4 regions of the Cupriavidus sp. SHE genome follow, and region 1 is predicted to be linked to each of the others. Evidence: predicted binding sites of a transcription regulator. Region 1 holds the regulator's gene; each other region holds the start of a gene.
What was found. The regulator LexA, encoded in region 1, represses DNA repair genes until DNA is damaged. The targets are predictions, from matches to a motif close to ACTGTATNNNNATACAGT.
Positions count from the first base shown of each region.

Region 1 (3,175 bases):
ATCTTCTCGCTCAATCGGAGCATCCGGTCGGGAACGGGATAGTTACAGGCCAGGATCCCTTCGCACATTTCGTACAGGAAATCACCGCCATCCAGACCAAGCTGGTCGCGCACATACGATACGGCGCCGGTCAGGAATTTGACGCCAGGAACGTCCTTGTGCACGCGGGCATAAAGGTCGAACCGCTCCTCGATACCTGCGCGTCGCGGGAAACCGCCGACACCTTCTGGCAAATACGAAAATGACCTTTCCGATTCGATCATGGCGAACTGGCCGAGCTGCCAGAAACCATGTCGCGGGATGGTTGCCAGAAAATTCGGATTACCTCGCCCGGCATTTAGCATCAGGCGATTCGATACGCTTCCTGCCAACTTGATGAGTTCGTCCTTGAGTTCGAAAGGCGACAGGCTGGCGAGCCCTGACGTATCGTGCTTGGCCATCGTGCATCTCCTGAAGGTGCTGTGCGGTATAGGGGCGTGGGAGGGACGAAAGGCTTCAACCTCTCGTCATCGTCGGATCGAATGGGGCAAAACCATGCTGGGTTGGCGCTTTCCGCCACGATCGACGTTCTCGGTTGTTACCCTAGCCGGAGAGCGAGAAATTTTCATTGGCCCAAAGAACTACGAATGGCCAGGAAAATGCGCGACGTCGCGAAATCGGGCAAGTAATCTGTAAAGATCAGGAATTGCACATGCTGCGGAGGAGAAGCATGACGCTCAGATTTCACGAACTCTCTCCCGATGTGCGGGAGGCTCTGGAGTCCATTTGCGCCAGGCACGGATTCGTCCCCGAGGATTTCGAATTCGCGGTTGCGAACGCGCTCAATCCGGGGGAGAGTGCTGCGGATATGGTGACTGTCGAACGCGTGGTCGGCGGTCAGTTACAGAAATACAAAGGAGGCGCTGGTGGGGCTGCGACCTGGCTGGCTGCCTTTGAGGCAGACCTCGCGTCCGATTGGTTCGGCGCACCATTGGCCGATTAATGTCGAGTCAGATTGATGATGGTCGGGTCCCGATCAGCGTCGGGTCCCGGGGCCATCATCGTCCGTACATGCAATGCGCTGCAGTGCATGGTGACAGAAGAGGGCGGGCTGCCTCAATCAAGAGTTTTCGAGGATGGTTCCGCAAGCTCGAGCATTCGGCAGATGGCGGCCATATTGCCGACCATGGTGCGGCGATGGGTGCCCTGGTAGACGCGAACGCCCTTGATCTGGCGGAAGGGGACCGGCTTGACCGGGCGGCGGGATGCGACGGTTTCGGATTGCAGCATGGCAACACCTCGTAATTTGCGTTCAGCAGAAGTCCGCACCCGTCGTCCGTAAAGGACGGGGCGGCGTTGGCAAAGCAAAAGCGGGTGACCGGGGCAGGTGGCCAGCTGCCTGGGTCCGGAGAGTCAGAAGCCTGATGATCTGATCAGGCCAACTGCGATACCCTCCAGGGAGAACTCGTCACGTCCTGCATGCAGGACGATGTTCTGGAAGTCAGGGTTCTCGGCGATCAACTCGATCGTGTCGCCGCGTTTCTTCAAGCGTTTGACGGTGACGTCATCGCCCAGGCGGGCGACGACGACCTTACCGTTCGCGGCTTCGCTGGCTTTCTTCACGGCAAGCAGGTCGCCATCCAGAATGCCCGCGTCGCGCATGCTCAGGCCGCGAACGCGAAGTAGATAGTCGGGGCGCTCGTCAAAGACAGAGGCATCGACTTGATACTGCCGGTCGATATGCTCGGCAGCCAGAATCGGGCTGCCAGCTGCGACGCGACCGACTAGTGGCAATGTCAGTTGCAGTACGCCCGCCATCGGTAACGAAAACTGATCGGGTCGTTCAGAGTCGCTACGCGTCACCTTCAGACGAATGCCTCGCGACGCGCCCGGTGTCAGCTCGATCACGCCCTTGCGCGCCAGAGCTCGCAGGTGTTCCTCGGCCGAATTGGGGGAGGAGAAGCCGAATTCGGCGGCGATCTCGGCACGAGTGGGCGGAAAGCCCGTGTTGCGGATCGTGTCGCGGATCAGGTCGAAAATCTGCTGCTGCCGGGGTGTCAGGGTCGCCATGGGTCGCAGGTCTTGTGCCGAAGCACTGTATGTTTAAACAGTATGCTGTGATTTTATACAGTATCGGGTGAAGTGCAAGCACATTTTGCGCAGCCGGCTCAACACGAGTAGTTCTGTGGGGTGAGGCCCACGGGTTTGTCACGGGTTCGGCCAGGCGTTCGCGCAGTTACAATCGGCCCGCCTACAAGCTCCGTCAACCCCGTCCATGTCTGTACTCCTGCCTCGTATCGTTGTGCTCGCGACTGGTGGCACCATCGCCGGTTCGTCCGCAAATCCTGCCAGTAGCGCTCACTATCAGGCCGCTACCGTACCTGTATCGCAACTTGTACAGGCAGTGCCCGCGCTGGCCGATGTCGCGCGAGTCGAAGCGGAGCAGGTGGCGCAGGTGGACAGCAAGGACATGATGTTCGATCTCTGGCGGATGCTTGCCTCGCGAATCGGATATTGGTCCGCGCAGGACGATGTCGCCGGGATCGTGATCACGCATGGCACTGACACGCTGGAAGAGACGGCGATGTTCCTGCATCTGTCGCAGGCTTGCCCGTTGCCTGTCGTGATGACTGCGGCCATGCGCCCATCGACGTCGCTTTCCGCTGACGGGCCGCTGAACCTGCTAGATGCGGTGCGCGTGGCGGCAAGCCCGGCGGCAGTTGGCAAAGGTGCGCTCGTGGTGCTGAATCAACAGATTCATGCCGCGCGTGATGTCGTCAAGGCGCATACGTCGGCTGTCGATGCTTTCCATTCGCCAGTTGCCGGTCCGCTGGGTTTTGTACAGGACACCTATGTCCATTTCTCGCGCACCCCGGGTCCTGATCAGGCGCCGCGCTTGCCAGTGCCCGCTGCATGGCCGTTGGTGGAGATCGTCGCCAGCTACGCGCAGCCGGGGAGGGTGGCCATCGACGCGATGGTGGCCGCCGGCGTGCTGGGGTTCGTCGTGGCCGCGGCCGGCAACGGTTCCGTGCACGAAACGCTGACGGCCGCGCTCGTCGATGCTGCGGCATGTGGCGTAGCGGTGGCGCGAAGCTCGCGTACCGGTGCTGGTCATGTGGCAATCCCCGCACCGCCGCGACCGGCAGGTGGCGTATTTGTCTCGGCGGGCGACCTCAATCCCTACAAGGCGCGCGTG
Region 1 is NZ_JWMB01000025.1:151,648-154,822, forward strand. It holds gene RN01_RS14275 (bifunctional aspartate transaminase/aspartate 4-decarboxylase) at 1-440, opposite strand, end outside; gene RN01_RS14280 (hypothetical protein) at 710-982, shown strand; gene RN01_RS34295 (hypothetical protein) at 1,096-1,269, opposite strand; gene lexA (transcriptional repressor LexA) at 1,393-2,049, opposite strand; gene RN01_RS14290 (asparaginase) at 2,255-3,175, shown strand, end outside.

Region 2 (3,175 bases), on a different contig from region 1:
TGAAAGGACTGGGCGACAAGTTCGGCTGGGTCCACCTGCTTTGCACCGTAGCCGGCGTGCTCGGTATCGCCTCGCTGATCCTCGGCACCGGCAATACCGCACTGAACTGGGTCTTCGCAGTGGCCGGCGGCGCGTCCCTTATCAGCGCCTTCCTGACGGCCATCGTGTTCGGGCTGCGCCCCGACGACAAGTGGGATGCGCAATACAACCCCCATGGCACGCCCACGCGCTCGGGCTGGCCCGTGGTCATCCTGATCATCTTTTCGCTGATGATCGGCACCGGCCTGCTGATGGCAGGACTTGCCATCAGCTTCCAGACGTTCTTCGAATCGCAAGTCGAGGCAGCCAAGGCGCTCTCGCAGGAATAGCCGAAGGCCTGGCCCCACTTTACGCGCCGACGATGCCTTTCGACCTGACCGATATCGCGGTCTTCGTGCGCGCGGCGGCGCTCGGCAATCTGTCGGCGGCCGCACGCGATCTGGGACTGTCGACGTCGACCGCCAGCGCCCGACTCCAGCGCCTGGAGGATCGGCTAGGCACCCGCCTGCTACATCGCACAACGCGCCGCCTTTCGCTCACCGGAGATGGTGAGCGGTTCCTGACCCACGCCGAGCCATTGCTGGCCGCATCGGAAGTGGCCGCGCAATCCGTGGGCCGAGGCGCGGAGGTGCCGCACGGTCCGTTGCGTGTCACGGCGCCTGCCTCGTTTGGACGCCAGCATGTCTCGCCGGCGATCCCCGCCCTCCTGGCCACCTACCCCGGCATCACACTGGATCTGCGCCTGAGCGACCAGATCGTCGGCCTCGTCGATAGTGGGATTGACGTCGCGCTCCGCATGGGCGCGCTCCCCGATTCCTCGCTGGTCGCCAGGCCACTCGCGCCCAGTCATCGTGTGATCTGCGCATCGCCGGAATACCTCGCGCGACACGGCTCCCCACGGCACCCGGAAGACCTGAGCAATCACAACTGCCTGGTCCTCGGCGATCAATCGACCTGGCGCTTCGATACTCCGGTCGGCGAAAGCGCGGTGAGCGTGCGGGGCACGCTACGCGCCGATAACGGCGAGGTGATTCGCGACGCGATCGTCGCGGGCGTGGGCATCGCGCTGAAGTCGACCTGGGATGTGGCGCCATACCTGCGCCGCGGCGAGTTGGTCACCGTGCTCGATGAATACCCGGTATTGCCGGTCGTCTCGATCTGGGCGGTCTATCCGAGCCGGCATCTGGTTCCCGCCAAGACACACGCCTTTGTCGACTTCTTTGCCAACTGGTTCGGCTCCCCGCCCTACTGGGATCGCGACGACGCGCCTCCCTTGGCCACACGTACCGTCTGACGAGATCTGAAGCCCACCGGAGGTTCAATCCCCAGGGCGCGCATTCCATCAGGGCACTGATCAGGGCACTGGTATCTCGCCACCAATACTGTATATTTATACAGTATTGGAGATTGTACGAGTCAAGAGCCCCCATGACGTCACTACCCGATGGCTTCCGCAAGGGAAGAGGCGCGCTGTCGAACACGGAATCGCGTTTCGACAGCCTGTCCCGAGAGGCGGATGCGGCCATGCTTGCCGATCTGGAGGCCTTGCACGGAGAGTCTCCCGCGCCACGGACGACGATCGCGATCGAGCCGGCCAGGACGATCATCTCGCGCAACCAGTCGCCCGATGTTCCGTTCGACCAGTCGATCAACATGTACCGGGGTTGCGAGCACGGATGCTCGTACTGTTTTGCGCGACCGAATCATGCCTACCTGGGCCTGTCGCCTGGTCTCGACTTCGAGACAAAGCTGTTCGCCAAGCCAAATGCCGCTACGCTGCTCGAGCAGGAACTCCGCAAGAAACACTACAAGCCGAGCGTCATCGCGCTCGGCACCAACACCGATCCGTACCAGCCGATCGAGCGGAAATTCCAGCTCACGCGCGGCATTCTGGAGGTGCTGGAACGCTTCCAGCACCCGGTGGCCATCACAACCAAATCGTTTCTGGTGACGCGAGATATCGACATCCTTGCCCGTATGGCCCGGAATGGGCTGGCGCGCGTATTCATGTCCGTCACGACGCTCGATGCCGATATCGCCAGAAAGATGGAGCCGCGCGCCAGCACACCAGCCAAACGGATCGAAGGCATCCGGTTGCTGGCCGAGGCCGGCGTGCCGGCCGGGGTGCTCTTTGCCCCGGTGATACCGGCGCTGACCGACTACGACCTGGAAAACGTGCTGAAGGCCTGCAGCGAAGTCGGGGCAACGTCGGCCGGCTTCGTCATGCTGCGCCTGCCGCTAGAGGTTCACGGCATCTTCATCGAATGGCTCGAGGAGCATTTTCCCGGCCGCAAGCAGCATGTGCTGAGCATCATCGAGGACATGCGTAACGGGAAGCACAACGACGCGGCATTCACGAGCCGGATGCGCGGGACGGGCATTTTTGCCGAACTGGTCCGCAAGCGTTTCGAGATCGCATGCCGGAGGCTTGGGCTCAATCAGGAGCGCCACCCGCTGCGCACCGATCTGTTCCGCGTGCCGCCCGAGGATTCGCCGCAAGGCAGCCTTTTCTGAGCCGGCAGGCCAGGAGCCGTCAGCCCGGCTGGCTGCGCTCCTTCTCGTCCACGGCGATCGCCAGCGTCTCCTTGATCTCTTCCATCACCACGTAGCTTTTCGACTGCGCCGCGCCCGGCAGTTGCAGCAGGATGTCGCCGAGCAGCCGGCGATATTCGCCGATCTCGCGGATGCGCGCCTTGATCAGGTAATCGAAATCGCCCGATACCAGGTGGCACTCGAGCACCTCGGGGATCCGCAGCACCTCGCGCCGGAACTGCTCGAACATGTTGCCCGATTTGTTCCCCAGGGAGATCTCGACGAAGACCAGCAGCGCGCTGCCAAGCAGCGTCGGGTTCAGCCGCGCGTAGTACCCCATGATGACCCCGTCGCGTTCGAGCCGCTTCACGCGCTCGATGCACGGCGTGATGGTCAGCCCGACGGCCTCCGCCAGCTCCTTCATCGAAATCCGGCCATCGGCCTGCAGGACCCCCAGAATCTTCCGGTCCAGCCGATCCAGCGCACGTACCGGCTGACGACTCGTTCTCATGATTTTTTCCTGTTTTACAGAGAAATTCGGTAACTATGACTGCCTTGAAGTCAATAGTATAGAAGCGAATTCTCCCACACATCCATTCCGCAG
Region 2 is NZ_JWMB01000042.1:168,528-171,702, forward strand. It holds gene RN01_RS21075 (NINE protein) at 1-368, shown strand, start outside; gene RN01_RS21080 (LysR family transcriptional regulator) at 401-1,333, shown strand; gene RN01_RS21085 (PA0069 family radical SAM protein) at 1,468-2,553, shown strand; gene RN01_RS21090 (Lrp/AsnC ligand binding domain-containing protein) at 2,573-3,082, opposite strand.
Region 2: the regulator LexA is predicted to act here: its motif matches at 1,421-1,438, upstream of RN01_RS21085 (PA0069 family radical SAM protein).

Region 3 (3,175 bases), on a different contig from region 1:
TGTGTTCGATCTGCTGCAGGTCCGCCTGCCGCGCGGCGGCATCGTCGTGCATCCGTTCGAGGTGCGGCATGTACCAGGCGATCACCTGCTCGAATTCAGATGGCCAGGGCGAAGTCGGCGCCATCAGCGCACGCGCCAGCGTCACCAGTTCATCCCAGGCGGGCGCGGCGGCGGGGGGCGGCTCGAAGGCTTCGAGCGCGATCAACGGTTCGGTGGCGGCTTCCAGTCCTTCGAGCACGCGCGCGGCCGTTTTCGGGCCGACGCCGGGCAGCAACTGCAGCGTGCGGAATCCGGCCATGCGGTCGCGTGGATTTTCCAGCCAGCGCACCACGGCCATCACGTCCTTGACGTGCGTCGACTCCAGAAACTTCAGTCCGCCGAACTTCACGAACGGGATATTGCGCCGGGCCAATTCGATCTCGACCTGGGCGCTGTGGTCGGCCGCGCGGAACAGCACCGCCTGCTGCATCAGCGACAAGCCAGCCTCGCGCCGCGCCAGTACCTGCTCGACGACGAAGCGCGCCTGCTCGGCCTCGTCGTTGACCACCACCACGCCGGGCTTCTCCGCCGATTCGCGCAGGGACCAGAGATCCTTGGTGAAGCGTTCGGCCGCGAGGCCAATCACGGCATTGGCGGCACCGAGGATCGGCTGCGTCGAGCGATAGTTCTGCGACAGCGTGACCTGCTCGGCCGGCGGCGAGAACTGTGTCGGGAAATCGAGGATATTGCGCACGGTGGCGCCGCGGAATGCGTAGATCGACTGCGCGTCATCGCCCACCACGGTCAGGCCGCGCCCTTGCGGCTTGAGCGCCAGCAGGATCGACGCCTGCAACGCGTTGGTGTCCTGGTACTCGTCGACCAGCACATGGTCGAAGCGCGCGCCCATGTCCTGCGCCAGTGCGGGCTCGGTCATCGCCTGCGCCCAGTAGAGCAGCAGGTCGTCGTAGTCGAGCACCTGCTGCTTCTGCTTGGCTTCCACGTAGGCGGCGAACAGGCCCTTGAGCGCGTCCGCCCACATCGCGTAGCGCGGGAACTGCGTCTTCAGCACAACCTCGAGCGGCAACTGTGTGTTGACCACACGCGAATAGATTGCGAGGCAGGTTTCCTTGCGCGGGAAGCGTGAGGTCTGCTCGGATAGTCCGAGGTCATGGCGTACCACGTGCATCAGGTCGGCCGCATCGCCGCGGTCGCTGATGGTGAAGGTCGGAGCAAGCCCGAGCGTTTCGGCGTACTCGCGCAGCAGGCGGGCGCCGATGGCGTGGAACGTGCCTGACCACTGCAGCGCGGCGCGCCCCGCGCCGGTCTGGATGCCGAGTGCCTGGTCGACTATGCGCTCGACACGGCGGCCCATTTCGGACGCGGCGCGGCGCGAGAACGTCAGCAGCAGGATGCGGCGCGGATCGGCGCCGTTCACGACCAGATGCGCCACCCGATGCGCGAGCGTGTTGGTCTTGCCAGAGCCCGCGCCGGCGATGATCAGCAGCGGCGCGTCACCGTCGTACTCCACCGCCGCGCGCTGTTCCGGATTCAGCCGGGAAAGATAGACGGGGGCGTCGGCGACCTCGGTGTCGGGCGACTCGGCAGCGGCTTCAGGGGCAAGTTCCGGTAACACGTCAGGGCAGGCAGTCGGATGGATGCGATGAGAAAAATCTGGCACTCACTGTATATCCATACAGCCCTGACAGGCAAGCCGGATGCCCGACGATGTGAGCCGGGCAACAAAAAAGGTGCCGCATGGGCACCTTTTCGTTGGGTTTGGCGTTGTTCAGGCCGCGTTGGCCAGTGCGCCGTCGAGCAGCTTGTGCAGGGCGTCCCACTCGGGCTCGCCCACGTAGCGCTTGAGAATCTTGCCGTTCTTGTCCACCACGAAGGTCGTCGGCGTGAGCTGGACGTTGCCGAAGGCCTTGGCCGCCGCGCCGTCGGCGTCCATCGCCACCTTGAATGGCAGTTCACGGGTCTTGGCGTAGTTCATCACGTACATCGGCGGGTCGTAGTTCATCGCCACCGCCACGAAGTCCAGCCCCTTGTCCTTGAACTGCTTGTAGGTGCTGACCATCTGAGGCATTTCCTTGACGCACGTGGCGCAGCTTGTGGCCCAGAAGTTGATCAGGTAGACCTTGCCCTTCAGGTCGCCAGTGCTGAGCTTTTCGCCCGAAAGCAGCGTGAATGTGGCGTCGGGGACCGTATTCGCGGGCGTCATGGCGCGGTAGCCGAAGAAGCCGAGCAGCGCGACGATGACAACGGCTACAGCGATCGGCCAGCGCTTCTTGCTCGAAGGTGTGGCAGGGGTGGCGGAATTCGACATGGGGTTACGGTCCCGAGGGGAGGCCATCTACAGACAGCGGCTATTCTACTGCCGCTGTTAGCCGGCAGTGGCAAGCCGGATCAAATGCGCACTATCTGCGGCATTCCGCCGCATTTCCTGGTGATTGACTACTTGGACGCCGCCAGCCCTTCGGCGAGCTTGGCGCGTGCCGTATCCACGGCTTGTTCGAGGTAGGCGCCGTAGAAGTCCGGCTGCAGGCCGCGCAGCGGGCTGGCCAGGTTGCGGCCGTTACGATCCAGGAACAGGACGGTCGGGGCCACCGTGATGTTGTGGGCGCGTGCCCATTGCTTTGCGGTGGTCATGGTGCCGTCGGCGTCGCGCAGCGGCGTGTCGGCCGTCATGTCGAGCTCGCGCGCGGTGATCTCGCCGGCGGCTGCCTGTGGCGCCAGATAGTTGCGGCGGGCGGTCTCGCAATACGTGCAGCCGGGCAAGCTGACCAGCACGACCAGCGGCCCGCCCTGTTTCGCGGCGTCGGCGGACTGGGCGGCAATATCGGTGACGGGCGGCAGATGGCTTGCCGCCATCGACACGGCCGGGCCCACCAGCAGCAACAGCGCGGCGAGACCATGCAGAACGGAGCGAAGCAGGGGCGTGCGGGGCGTCATGCTGGGGCGTCGGTGGGTATTCGTGAGAACCTGGTGAAGACGTCGCCGCATTTGATTTCGTGCGCATCTGGTGCGAACGTGCGCGGCTTCCCGGATAATACCGGCTTGCGCCAGATTGCGCCGACATCCCCCATGCGCCGCCCCAGCCCCCGACCTGCCCCTCGCGTTCCCCTGCTGATTGCCATCGTGCTGCTGGCTCTGGCCGGCTGCTCGCCGCGCTATGACTGGCGCACCATCGTCTCGA
Region 3 is NZ_JWMB01000039.1:28,338-31,512, forward strand. It holds gene RN01_RS19365 (ATP-dependent helicase) at 1-1,612, opposite strand, end outside; gene RN01_RS19370 (TlpA disulfide reductase family protein) at 1,766-2,305, opposite strand; gene RN01_RS19375 (thioredoxin family protein) at 2,434-2,931, opposite strand; gene RN01_RS19380 (hypothetical protein) at 3,064-3,175, shown strand, end outside.
Region 3: the regulator LexA is predicted to act here: its motif matches at 1,660-1,677, upstream of RN01_RS19365 (ATP-dependent helicase).

Region 4 (3,175 bases), on a different contig from region 1:
TCTGGCCATAGGCCTGGTCAAGCCGCGCCAGCAATTCCGTGCCGATGCGGCGCGACAACCCCGCGCGCGGCAGACGGCGCACTTGCCCCAGCGTGCGGCAGCCAATGCCTTCGAGCCATTCGGGATCGGCCAGCGTGTGCAGGCATTCCACCGGCAGGCGGTCGAGCAGGCGCGTCATGCGGGCGGCCCGCACCGCGCGGCGCGCGGGCCGGACAATGCCGCGCGACGTCTTGCGCAACGGCTGACGCGCCAGCCATGCGGCGCCCTGCGCCGTGGTACCGCTACCGATCTGCGCAAACGTGCCCAGTTGCCGCACACGCGCGCGAATCGCCCGGCACAACGCGCGATGGCCGCCGAACAGGCGCAGGCTGGCCGTGACATCGAGCATCACCGTGGCCGCTTCGGGTTCGGCGTCGATCGCCACGGCCGGCGTGAAATGCAGCAACGCCAAAGCGGCCGAGGTCATCAATGCGGACTCCGCCGCGAGATCGCGATCGAGCTGTACCACATCGGCCGACAGCGCCTGCACGCCGCCGCGCCGCATTCCATAGCGCACGCCCAGCGCCACGGCCGGGCCATTGGCCAGCACCACGCGCTCGTGCTCGATCACCGCCACCGGCAGCGCCTGATGCAGCGTTCCGGTATGGGGTGCGGGCCGGGGATCGGCGGACGTACTGGCGGACGTACTGGCGGGCATACGGGCAGACGTAGACGTAGCGGCGGACATACCGGCATCGACCGGCTCAGGCCAGCTCGGCTGCAGCGCGTCCAGCGGCAGGCGCGGCAGGTGCACCGCGATCCAGTACGCCGGGATGGCTGGCGCTGCCGCGGATGTCGGAGATATCGGGAACATGATGATCGGCTCCTGCCGGAGTTGCTGGAACGACCGGAGCGACCGGAACGACCGGCGTGGGCACCGCGGGCATACCCGCGCGCCGCGGCACATGGAGCATGCCTTCCAGCGGCAACAGCAGCGGCGTGTCGCGTGCCGGGCCGCGCCGCTTGTGAAAAACGATGGATAGCAGATTGCCGGGCAACGGCGATAACGCCAGCCGCAGCATGGCCGGCGACGATTCGTGCAGCACGCGGATCGGCCGCAGCACCCACACCACGGTATCGCCGGCCTGCGCCAGCACCTGCAGACGCCGCAGCACCTCTGGCCGCGCCGCCGGGAGCCAGACCAGCACCGCGCCGAACGCCTGGCTGCGCAACATCTGCTCGGCCGCCCACGCCATGTCGGCGCGGCGCGATGCCACTGGCGCACCCGCCTGCGGACGTACCCAGTAAAGCTGACGCGCGGGCAGGCCACCGTCGGCCAGTCCTGCCGCCAGCCCTCCCGCCAGTCCTGCCGCATTGGGCAGGTACGGGGGATCGACAAAACCGATGCGGCGCCCCGCCGCGGCCAGCGCGCGCAACGCCGGCATCAGCAGACGCAATTCGCCCGCGCCACCCTGGGCCAGCAGCAACTCGGTCACGGCGCCGACAGGCCAGCCGCCGCCTGGCAGTTCGGCCGTCAGGGCATCGTACCCGGTCGGGCACACGGGCAAGCGCCCGGCGCGGCCGAGCTGACCCGCGCGCCACAGCCCGGGGTAGCGGTGCTCGAGTTCGCTCACCGATGCACGGGGCGCGGAGGAGGAGGAAGCCGCATGGCCCGCCACGACTGTCGGCGGCGTGACATGCGATGACACGGTCATGATGTGGATGAAGAGGCGCAATCGACTGGCGCTGCCCTCGTATTTTTACGAATACTGTATGTTTATACAGTATCGAGACCGATGCAAGCCTGCAGCACGAATGTGGCGCGTTCACCGCCTGGAATGTGCGCTTGTCAGCGAACTGCCACGGATTCCCGGCACGAATGCAAACAAATGTCATGCACGATTGTGCAGTCCGGGGCAGGTACGCAAAATGCGCGACATGAAACAACGGAATACGCGCGATTGCGTGCATCTGCTGATCGATGGTCTCAAGCGTCAAGGCCCGCTGCGCCGTGACGTGATGGCCGACGCGTGTGGTCTTAGCCCCGAGGAAACCACGCGCGCGCTGAAGGCCGCGCGCCAGATGAACGTGGTCGATCACGTGCCCCACGGTCCCGGCACGTTGCCCGGCGCCATCTTCTACCAGCTCACGGGCCGGCAGCTCCCGCCCGCCCGCAAGAGCACGCGCGTGCCGCGCGCCCCCGACGACCGCTTCCAGCCGCTGCTGGAGGCCTGGTGGAGCAGCAACGAACTCGATCGCGTCGATCGCGCATAACCACGCTCATACGCTCGCCCGCCTGCACCGGGGAGGCTGGGGAGACTTCAATCGGGAATCAGGAGCGAGGCTGTCGCACGATGGCCGATTCGATGGCCGATTCGGTGCCGTGACAGGCCGCGTAATGGTCGCAGCCCTCGCACGAGGGCTCAGGGCAAGGATGGATGTCGAGCCGCTCGCAGACGCGGTGATAGAAGAACTTCTTCCATTTCATGTCCGTGGTATTGGCCGCGAAGACCGGCCAGAAGACCTGCCGCAGCAACGCGGACACATCGTCGCGCCCGGACAGGCCCATGTCCTGCCACAAGTGCGTATGGCCGAAGCAGCCGCAGGCCAGCGCGTGCGCGGCCCAATGCACTAGCGGCACCAGCGTCCCTGCCGCGCCCGGCGTGCAGCCGTCCTCGAGCATCTCCACCAGATCGGCGAATTCGCACGGCAGGCTGTCCGGCGCCTGTGGTGGAACATCTGGCGCCCACCCCGCCTGCGCGGCCCCGGGAAAGCAGTGATCCAGCATGTGCCGGAACGCGTCCGGCGGCAGGCCGAGCCATTGCGCGAAGCGCGGCAAGCGCCCCGCGCAGGCGGACTCCAGTACCCCGGCCAACGCCCGTGTAACGGGATCGCCGGGTTGGGCGGCAAAGGCATCCAGCAACAGCAGTGAGCGGTTCATCGTGGCAACAATGCGGCAGCACGCCTGCGGAATGGCGGGCGTCGCATCGCAATATAACCACGTATATAACGCCAGTCAAACCGTGAACGGCATCCTACTTCTCGCGACGATAGCGAGCCTGCACGATCTGCATCCACTCGCCGTTGTCGGCCTGCATGAACGACGTCAGCGTGCGGTGATCGTCGTCAACCATGGCCACAACGTCGCGGTACTTCGCCGTTTTCCCCGCGATCACTTTGCCATCCGGGCCGAACG
Region 4 is NZ_JWMB01000007.1:78,780-81,954, reverse strand. It holds gene RN01_RS03375 (DNA polymerase Y family protein) at 1-853, opposite strand, end outside; gene imuA (translesion DNA synthesis-associated protein ImuA) at 744-1,694, opposite strand; gene RN01_RS03365 (hypothetical protein) at 1,918-2,253, shown strand; gene RN01_RS03360 (nitrogen fixation protein NifQ) at 2,312-2,920, opposite strand; gene RN01_RS03355 (DUF1579 domain-containing protein) at 3,015-3,175, opposite strand, start outside.
Region 4: the regulator LexA is predicted to act here: its motif matches at 1,748-1,765, upstream of imuA (translesion DNA synthesis-associated protein ImuA).